One region of the Nonomuraea sp. NPDC050022 genome, then DNA from elsewhere that is predicted to be linked to it. Evidence: riboswitches for the same ligand, from Rfam matches in the RefSeq annotation. Region 1 holds a riboswitch; the other holds the start of a gene.

Region 1 (4,591 bases):
GCCAGGCCAGCCGGGAGATGACGGTGGCCGCCTGATTGCACAACAGCACCGCCGCGGCCAGGGCGTCGGCCTCGGCCGGGGTGGGCGTGAGCCGTAGTTGCACGACGGTGGGCAGGCCGTGGCGTTTGGTGGTGGGGCGGCGGATCGCCATCGCGCACCTCCTGTCACAGCTTCCTCACTCACCGAACACATTACCGAACGTGACCGAGTCTTTCCACACTGTTTTCGAAAGGCGGGTAGTGCCACATTCAGATGAAAAACCCCTTGAGCGTCATTGTCGCTCAAGGGGCTTTTGCTGCCGGGGATGTTACGGGCGCTTCGGTGGGCTGGCCGTCTTGGCGGGATCGCGCTCGACCACCGGGCCGAGCACGGCGTCGATCCGCTCCAGTACGTCGGCGTCGAGCTTGACCCCGACCGCCTTGACGTTGTCGCGCACCTGCTCGGGGCGGGAGGCGCCGACGATGGCGCTGGAGACGTTCGGGTTCTGCAGGACCCAGGCGACCGCGAGCTGCGCCATGGTGAGGCCCAGGTCGGCGGCGATCGGCTGGAGTTCCTGTACGCGGGTGAGGACGTCGTCGTTCATGAAGCGGGCGATCATGTCGGCGCCGCCGGCCGTGTCGGTCGCCCTGGAGCCTGCCGGCGGGGCCTGGCCGGGCAGGTACTTGCCGGTCAGTACGCCCTGCGCGATGGGCGACCAGACGATCTGGCCGATGCCCTCACGCTCGCTGAGCGGTACGACCTCCGGCTCGATGACGCGCCAGAGCATCGAGTACTGGGGCTGGCTGGACACGATCCGGTCGAAGCCCATGTCGTCGGCGATCTTCAGCGCCTGGGCGATCTGGTCGGCCGTCCACTCGCTGACGCCGATGTAGAGGACCTTGCCCTGCCGTACGAGATCGTCGAAGGTCTTGAGCGTCTCCTCCAGCGGCGTCTCGAAGTCGAAGCGGTGCGCCTGGTACAGATCGACGTAGTCGGTCTGCAGACGCCGCAGCGACCCGTGGATGGATTCGGTGATGTGCTTGCGGGACAGGCCGCGGTCGTTCGGCCCGGGGCCCGTCGGCCAGTAGACCTTGGTGAAGATCTCCAGCGATTCCCTGCGTACGCCCTTCAGGGCCCGGCCGAGCACCGACTCGGCCTTGGTGCCGGCGTAGACATCGGCGGTGTCGAACGTCGTGATGCCCTCGTCGAGCGCCGCCTGCACGCACTGCTTGGCGGCGTCCTCCTCGACCTGGGAGCCATGGGTGAGCCAGTTGCCGTAGCTGATCTCGCTGACCTTGAGACCGCTGCGACCGAGGGTACGGAATTCCATAGATCCGACCTTAGGCCCGTCTCATGCGGTGATCTAAACCGGGATGGGGTGCGGTCTGCCCGCCGGGGCGCTCATCGACCGGGCGCGCTGACGGGGCTTGGCGGTCCTCGACGACTGCGCGGCTCGGCACCGCTCGTGGGCGGGGGCGGCCTGATACCACCAAGCTTGACCTCTCCAAGGATGGTCGGACGGACACGTTCGGCGGCACCGACCTGGACCAGGCCGAACGGATGCCGTTGGGCGAGCGCGAGCGGCGCGGCGGGCGGACGATCCATGGCCGTGCTGCCGGAGCCGCAAAGTCTGGTGGTTCGCGAGCCCCTGGCCAAGGGATCGTCCGGGTTGGCCGCGCCGCCGATGGACCAGGCACGTGCCCGGCCGATCGACCTGCTGGATCGGACGCCGGGTGTCATCCGGCGGCTCGCCGTCTATTGCTTGAGATCGTCCTTGGTGACGACGTCCGAGCACTTGAAGCCCGCTTTGTCGGCCGCGGCCTTGTCGGTCTGCCGGATGCTCTCCAGGTCGAGCGAGCCGTCGGCGTAGGCTCGCAGGTCCTTCTTGTTGCTGTACTTCACCAGGACGTCGGCCATGCACGACACGAACTTCGTCACGGCCGCCGGCTTGTACGGCAGCTCCTTTATCTCCCGCGATTTGCGCAGCTGATCCATGACGCCGGTTTTGACGCCGCTTTCACCGGCGGGGGCGGCTGTTTTTCCCGTCGCCTTCTGGTTCGTGTCCGCGGCTTCAGGAGCGGTGGTTCCCGTGGCGATGGTTTCGCCGCTGCCGCTGCCGCTGCCGCATGAGGTCAGCGTCAGAACCAAGAACGCCGCCGCCATTGCCGGGGCGAGAGTATAGCCGGTGCGTAAAATGCGCATGAAAATCCTCCTTGCTGTGAGCCGTGCGGCCACAGGGAGTCGATCCTAGTGATTCGGCGCATGCCGAGAAGAGGCGATGCGGGGACGTTTAGAGCCCGGTCGAATGATACAGGCCGACGCGCTTCCGGATTGCCCGACGGCCGATACTCGAGGCGACACGTCCAGACTTCTCAAATGAAACTCTTCCAGGCTTCTCAAATGAAACTCTGTACCAGGCGCGGCGCGCATTACGGTCGAGCCGGTCTAAGGCACCAAGAGAGAAACTCAGACCTGGTTCGGGTTCGGCGACGAGCTCAATCGTCCGCTCGGAATTCATCGAATTCTTCGAGGCGCTGGCGATTCCCGCTCGGCACGCGGCCGGAACGAAGGTGCTCGGGCCGTTGATCGACCGCGAGAATCCCCAACAGGTTCGTCTGGACGCGTGCCTTCGCCTCGCTGGGGAACGTGGCCGGATGAAGACCGCCTTCTCTTCGGCGTCGCTGTGGACCGACCATATGGAGGCGGCCTGCTCCTGGTGCGGCACGTACCGTACGTCCGGCCGGTCGATGCCCATCCCGAACGCGTACGTCACGATCGCGACGTCCGCCCCCTCGCGGGCCCATGGCGGACCGCCGTCCGCGACCATGACCTCTGTTACCCTGATCTGCGACGCGGGGTGCCCGGCAGGTCGGGCTGAGATCACACCCGTAGAACCTGATCTAGTTCGCACTAGCGAAGGGACGTCCGGGTGGCTCCCGTTTCCAAGATGCTTTCCGTCGTCGGCACCGACTCGAGCGCGGACGGTCAGGGATATCTGAACGGCGCGCCGCGGGCCGCGGGCGTTTCCAGGTCGGGGGAGACGGCCCCGTCCACCATTTCCACGCACTCTGGTGAGTGAGGGTATGTTCTGCGATGAAATCTGGACGCGCGCGGCCAAGCTGCTCGACGCGATCCGTAACCATCCGTTCAACAACGCGCTGGGGGACGGCGGTCTCGACCGGGAGCGTTTCGCCTTCTATCTCGTTCAGGACGGCCGTTATCTGGCGGCGTACGCGAAAACGCTGGCGACGGCGGCGGCCCGGGCGGACGATTCCTCCGACGCCGCGTTCTTCGCCCAGTCCGCCCATACGGCGCTGACGGTCGAACGGGCCCTGCACGGCCGTTATCTCGGCGAATTCGGCCTGGACGCCGGGGAGATGGCGGCCATTCCCACCTCGCCCACCTGCCTGGCGTACGCGTCCTACCTTCAGGCCACCGCGCTCACCGCGCCACTACCCGTGCTCGCCGCCGCCGTGCTGCCGTGTTTCTGGGTGTACCAGGACGTCGGCACGGCACTGCTGGCGCGTACGGAGGGGCGGCGCGACCATCCGTACCACGCGTGGATCGCCACCTATTCCGACCCCGCCTTCGCCGTCTCCGCCGAACAGGCGAAGGCCATCACCGACCGGCAGGCCGCCCAGTCCGGCCCCGCCATCCGCGAAGCCATGGCGGAGGCGTTCCTCCGGGCGGCCGAATACGAGTGGATGTTCTGGGACAGCGCGTGGCGCCTCGAAGCCTGGCCCACCCGCCAATGGCTGTGAACGAGCCCCTGTCGGTCGTCGAAAGAATCGAAAGAGACGTGGTACGGCGCCCGCCCGTGACAGATCGGCGCCCCCACCTGGCGCCGCGACAGCTCTTTCCGCTGGTGGCCGTGAACTCACTCCAGGAGGCCCGGCTTCACGGTGAACACCTGTACGGCGACCGTCTCATAAGGTAGGAACTGCGCGATGATCTTACCGAGGGTCATTTCGGTGGGATCGCTTGTCGGGCTGCGGTCGGCGAGGGAGTAGATCATCGGCCCTTCCTTGGCGGGGCCGGTCGAGGCGGTGCCCGAGACGATTACGGTGTGGAACGCGTCGGCGGAGGCGCCGATCATGACGATGACGTCGCCCGCCACGGTACGCAGGCCGGCGAGCTCGTCCACCGGCACGCGGTCCTTCGACACCGGGTCGCACAGAAAGCCCGCCCACGCCTCCGACCCGCCGTCGTACTTGGTCGAAGACCGGTTCCGCATGCCCAGCAGGAACGTCTTCTCGCTGATGTGCGCGGCCCTGAGCAGGGCATAGGGCAGGAGTTCGAAGCACATCAACTCGATGGGCGCCGCGATGTGATCCGGAACTCCCGTGCCGGTACGCCAGGAGCTTCCGCTGCCCCAGGTGATGGCCTCTATCCCCATCAGGCCCTTGACCGCGAGCGCGCACTTCGCCCCGGTCGTCCCGCGGCTGTCCGACGACGATGTGGAGCCGGTGCTCTCGGGCGGACGATCTGTCATGGGATATCCCCCCTTCATCCTGCACGACAGCCTTACTCCGCCATGAGGGGCTGAACACCCCGCGAGCGTGTCCGCAGCCGGCCTTGGGCGGCCGGCGGCCCACGGTCACGCGAGGAGTGC
Region 2 (4,591 bases), 100 kb from region 1:
CGATGATTCTGCGGCCCTGGACGAGGTCTCGGGGCCGGTCCACGGCGAGTACCGCGGCCAGGGTGTCGTCCGAGGTGAGCCAGCAGGCCGACCATTTTCCGCCGAGTTCGCCTCGGTAGAGGAGACGATCTCCGGCCGGGTGGTGGCCCGCGTACTGGACCATGTGGCCGAACTGCTCGGACCAGAAATAGGGCACCGGGTCGTAGGCGGCCTCGACACCCAGCAGCGTGGCGGCGGCCACCTCGGGCGAGTTGAGCGCGGCGTCCCAGTGCTCGACCCTCAGCCTGGTCTCGAACCGGCGCGACCACCAGGCGGCGCAGTCGCCCACGGCCACGACGTTCGGCAGGGAGGTGCGCAGGTGTTCGTCGGTGACGACGCCGTTGTCCAGGTCGACGCCGGAGCCCGCGAGCCAGCCGACGGTCGGGCGCACTCCGACGCCGGTGACGACCACGTGCGCCTCGATGAGGCTTCCGTCCGCGAGTGTGACGCCGCCGTCGTCCACGGAGCCGACCAGGGTGTTCAGCCGCAGGTCGATGCCCTCGTACCAGCCCTGGGTGCGGGCGCCGATCTCAGGGCCGACCGCCTGGGCGAGCGGGGCGGGGCCCGCCTCGATCACGGTCACCTCGCAGCCGGCTCGGCGGGCGGCGGTGGCCACCTCGGCGCCGATCCAACCGGCGCCGATGATCACCACGTGGGCGCCCTTGACGAGCCGGGCGCGCAGCTCAAGCGCGTCGTCGAGGGTGCGCAGCACATGCTGACGGCCGTCGCCGGGCAGCGTGATCGGCTCGGCGCCGGTGGCGATCACCAGGCCGTCGTAGCCGAGCTCGCCCTCGGTGGTCTCCACGACGCCGGGACGCAGCGCCTTGGCCGAGACGCCCGGCCAGAAGTCCACCTCCAGCACGGCGAGGTCGGCGTCGACGAAGCTGGAGTCGCTGCTGCCGGACAGGACCGCCTTCGACAAGGGTGGCCGGTCGTACGGCCGGTGCCGCTCTTGCCCGATCAGCGTGATCCTGCCGTCGAACCCTTTCGCGCGCAGCGCCTCGACACTCCGTACACCGGCCAGACCGGCGCCTGCCACCACCACATGATTCACGTTCAAGACCATAACGGGGCCCGTGCCGGGACGTCGCGCCGAGGCCGTAGGGTGGAGACGTAAGACGCGCGGGAGTCCGGCCGTTACCGGGCTGAGAGGAAGGCTGCACCGGGCCTTCGACCGCAAGACACCTGATCCGGATCATGCCGGCGAAGGGAGCGGACGTGGACATCGTCGTAGGCGGCGGGATCATCGGGCTGTCCATCGCCTGGCGCCTGTCCCGCTCGGGGCGGCCGGTCACCGTGGTCGATCCGGCTCCGGCCACTGGGGCCTCGCACGCGGCGGCGGGCATGCTGGCGCCGGTGAGCGAGGTCACCTACACGGAGGAGCCGCTGCTCCGACTGGGCCTCGCCGCACTGCGCCGCTGGCCGTCCTTCGCCTCCGAACTCGCCACCGACGCCGGCCTCGACGCCGGTACGAAACCCGCCGCCAACCGCCTTGACGAGGCCGGGGCGTCTGAAGCGGTCGTGAGCGGGCTCAGTGAGGCCGCGCGGGCCGGGCTGGACTTCCGGGTCGACGGGACGCTGGCCGTGGCGTTCGGGGCCGACGATCTGGCGGCGCTCGGTGAGCTGGCCGCGTTCATGGAGAAGCTGGGGCTACCGGTCGAGCGGCTGACCGGGCGCGAGTGCCGTCGGCTGGAGCCCATGCTGGCGCCGTCCGTACGCGGTGGGCTGCTGGCCCGTGGAGACGCCTGGGTGGACCCGCGCCGGGTCACCGCCGCGCTCCTGGCCGCACTCGACCGCCTGGGCGTCCCCCTCGTCCGGGCTCGCGTCAGCGAACTGCTCCAGGACGGCGACGTCCAGGACGATGACAAGGTGGTGGGCGTACGCCTCGCACCCCCGGACCAGAGCCGCCCGCAGGCGGACATTCCCGATGAGATCCGGGGCGAGCGGGTCGTGCTGGCGGCCGGGGCGTGGAGTGCCGGGCTGGTCGATGTCCCGGTACGGCCGGTCAAGGGGCAGATCATGCGGCTGCGTTCCCCCCAGCCCCTGCTCGGCAGGTGCGTACGCGGGACGGTCCACGGGAAATCCGTGTACCTGGTGCCGAGGGGTGACGGTGAGCTGGTGGTCGGGGCGACCCAGGAGGAGCTGGGGTTCGACACGAGGGTGACGGCGGGCGGACTGTACGAGCTGCTGCGGGACGCCCACGAGCTGGTGCCGGGCGTCACCGAGCTGGAGATCGTCGACGTGGTGGCGGGGCTGCGGCCGGGCACACCGGACAACGTCCCGCTCATCGGGCCCAGCGGGACGCCAGGGCTGGTGCTGGCCACTGGGCATCATCGGGGCGGGGTGCTGCTGGCTCCGCTCACGGCGGCCATTCTGCTGGGCGAGGAGAGCGAGCTCGCGGAGCTGTGCTCGCCGCTGAGGTATCGGGATATTTCATGAATGTGACCATCAATGGGGCCCCGCACGAGGTGCCCGACGGCACCACCGTGGCGCAGGCCGTACTCACGCTCACCACGGCCACGACCGGCGTGGCCGTGGCCGTGAACGACGAGGTGGTGACGCGGAGCGCCTGGGAGACGACGGCGCTCGGCGACAGCGACCGGATGGAAGTGCTGACGGCGGTGCAAGGTGGATGATCTCCTCATAGCCGGAGAGAAGTTCTCCTCCCGGCTCATCATGGGCACCGGTGGCGCCCCGTCGCTGGAGGTGCTCGACCAGGCGCTGGTCGCGTCCGGCACCGAGCTGACGACCGTCGCCATGCGGCGGCTCGACCCCAGTGCGCCCGGCTCGGTGCTCGACGTGCTGCGCGAACGCGGCATCAAGGTCCTGCCCAACACCGCTGGTTGTTTCACCGCGGGCGACGCCGTGCTGACCGCCCGGCTGGCCAGGGAGGCGCTCGGCACGAACTGGGTCAAGCTCGAGGTCATCGCCGACGAGCGGACGCTGCTGCCGGACCCGATCGAGACGTTCGACGCGGCCGAACGGCTGGTGGCCGACGGGTTCGTGGTGCTGCCGTACATCGGGGACGACCCGGCGCTGGCGCGTCGCCTGGAGCTGGCCGGATGTGCGGCGGTGATGCCGCTCGGCGCGCCGATCGGCTCGGGCCTCGGCATCCGCAACCCGCACAACATCGAGCTCATCGTGGAGGCGGCCTCGGTGCCGGTCATCCTCGACGCGGGCATCGGTACGGCCAGCGACGCCGCTCTGGCGATGGAGCTGGGCTGCGACGCCGTACTCCTGGCCACGGCCGTCACCAGGGCGCAGCGGCCGGAGCTGATGGCGACGGCCATGAGAGCGGCCGTCCAGGCGGGCCGGCTCGCCCACCAGGCGGGCCGCATCCCCCGCCGCCGCTACGCGGAGGCATCCTCCCCGACGGGCCCATAGCCACGCGAAAACCCCGGACGGCTCCGTAGCCACGCGGAGACCCCCGACGGGTCCGTAGCCACGCGGAGACCCCCGACGGGTCCGTAGCCACGCGGGGGCCCCGGACAGACCCGTAGTCACCGACATCACGCGGAACCGGCGAAACAGGATATGTCCGGTTATGTTCCAGATAGGCGCGTTCCAACGAGCACGGCTCGGCATCGGTTTCGGATGGTCAGGCCTTGCCAGTGGCAAAACGCCCGTAAACTCAGCGGGGTGGACACGACGACAGCGGACCCTCTCGTCGGACGGCTGCTCGATGGGCGTTATCGCATCGAGTCCCGGATCGCGCGGGGCGGTATGGCGACCGTCTACCTGGCGCTCGACGTCCGGCTTGATCGCACGGTCGCGCTGAAGGTCATGCATCGCTCGCTCGCCGAGGACCCGGCGTTCGTGCGGCGGTTCATCGGCGAGGCCAAGTCTGTGGCCAGCCTCTCGCACCCCAACGTGGTGCACGTCTTCGACCAGGGCACCGACGGTGACGTGGTCTATCTGTCGATGGAGTACGTCCCCGGCAAGACGCTCCGCGACACCCTGCGCGACCGGGGCAGGCTGCCCGCCCGCGAGGCGCTGGAGATCATGATACCGGTGCTCGCGGCCTTGGGCGCGGCCCATCAGGCCGGCATGGTGCACCGCGACGTCAAGCCCGAGAACGTCCTGCTCACCGACGACGGCCGGGTCAAGGTGGTGGACTTCGGCCTGGCCCGAGCGATCGAGGCGACCAACCAGACCCGCACCGGCGTGATGATCGGCACGATCGGCTACATGTCGCCCGAGCAGGTCATGACCGGCGGCGCCGACGTGCGCAGCGACGTCTATGCGGCGGGCATCATGCTGTTCGAGCTGGTGACCGGCGAGCAGCCCTACGACGGCGAGACGCCGATGTCGGTGGCCTACCGCCACGTCCATGACACCGTGCCGCCGCCGTCCTCCGTGGTGCCGGAGGTGCCACCGCTGATCGACACGCTGGTGACGCACGCCACGGCCCGCTCCCCCGACGACCGTCCCGCCGACGCGACCGCGATGCTGGTGGCCGCCGTCGACGCGCACCGCATGCTGCCCCGTACGACGACGCCGCCCACGCACGCGGGGGCGTCCGGCGTGCGCCCCATGCCCTACTCGATGCCGA

Evidence for each region. A riboswitch is a leader RNA that binds a small molecule or an ion and turns the genes downstream of it on or off. The one in region 1 is predicted to bind thiamine pyrophosphate.
Region 2: another riboswitch for thiamine pyrophosphate. It lies ahead of ACIBO2_RS07690 (FAD-dependent oxidoreductase); the one in region 1 lies ahead of ACIBO2_RS08195 (TenA family protein).

Annotation. Positions count from the first base shown of each region.
Region 1 covers NZ_JBITKE010000002.1:364,091-368,681, reverse strand. Annotated here, with positions in the region: gene ACIBO2_RS08210 (RNA-guided endonuclease InsQ/TnpB family protein) at 1-151, opposite strand, end outside; gene ACIBO2_RS08205 (aldo/keto reductase family protein) at 308-1,309, opposite strand; gene ACIBO2_RS08200 (hypothetical protein) at 1,735-2,181, opposite strand; TPP riboswitch at 2,823-2,918, shown strand; gene ACIBO2_RS08195 (TenA family protein) at 3,063-3,740, shown strand; gene ACIBO2_RS08190 (hypothetical protein) at 3,857-4,471, opposite strand.
Region 2 covers NZ_JBITKE010000002.1:262,642-267,232, forward strand. Annotated here, with positions in the region: gene ACIBO2_RS07685 (NAD(P)/FAD-dependent oxidoreductase) at 1-1,093, opposite strand, end outside; TPP riboswitch at 1,152-1,268, shown strand; gene ACIBO2_RS07690 (FAD-dependent oxidoreductase) at 1,258-2,478, shown strand; gene thiS (sulfur carrier protein ThiS) at 2,475-2,675, shown strand; gene ACIBO2_RS07700 (thiazole synthase) at 2,668-3,423, shown strand; gene pknB (Stk1 family PASTA domain-containing Ser/Thr kinase) at 3,679-4,591, shown strand, end outside.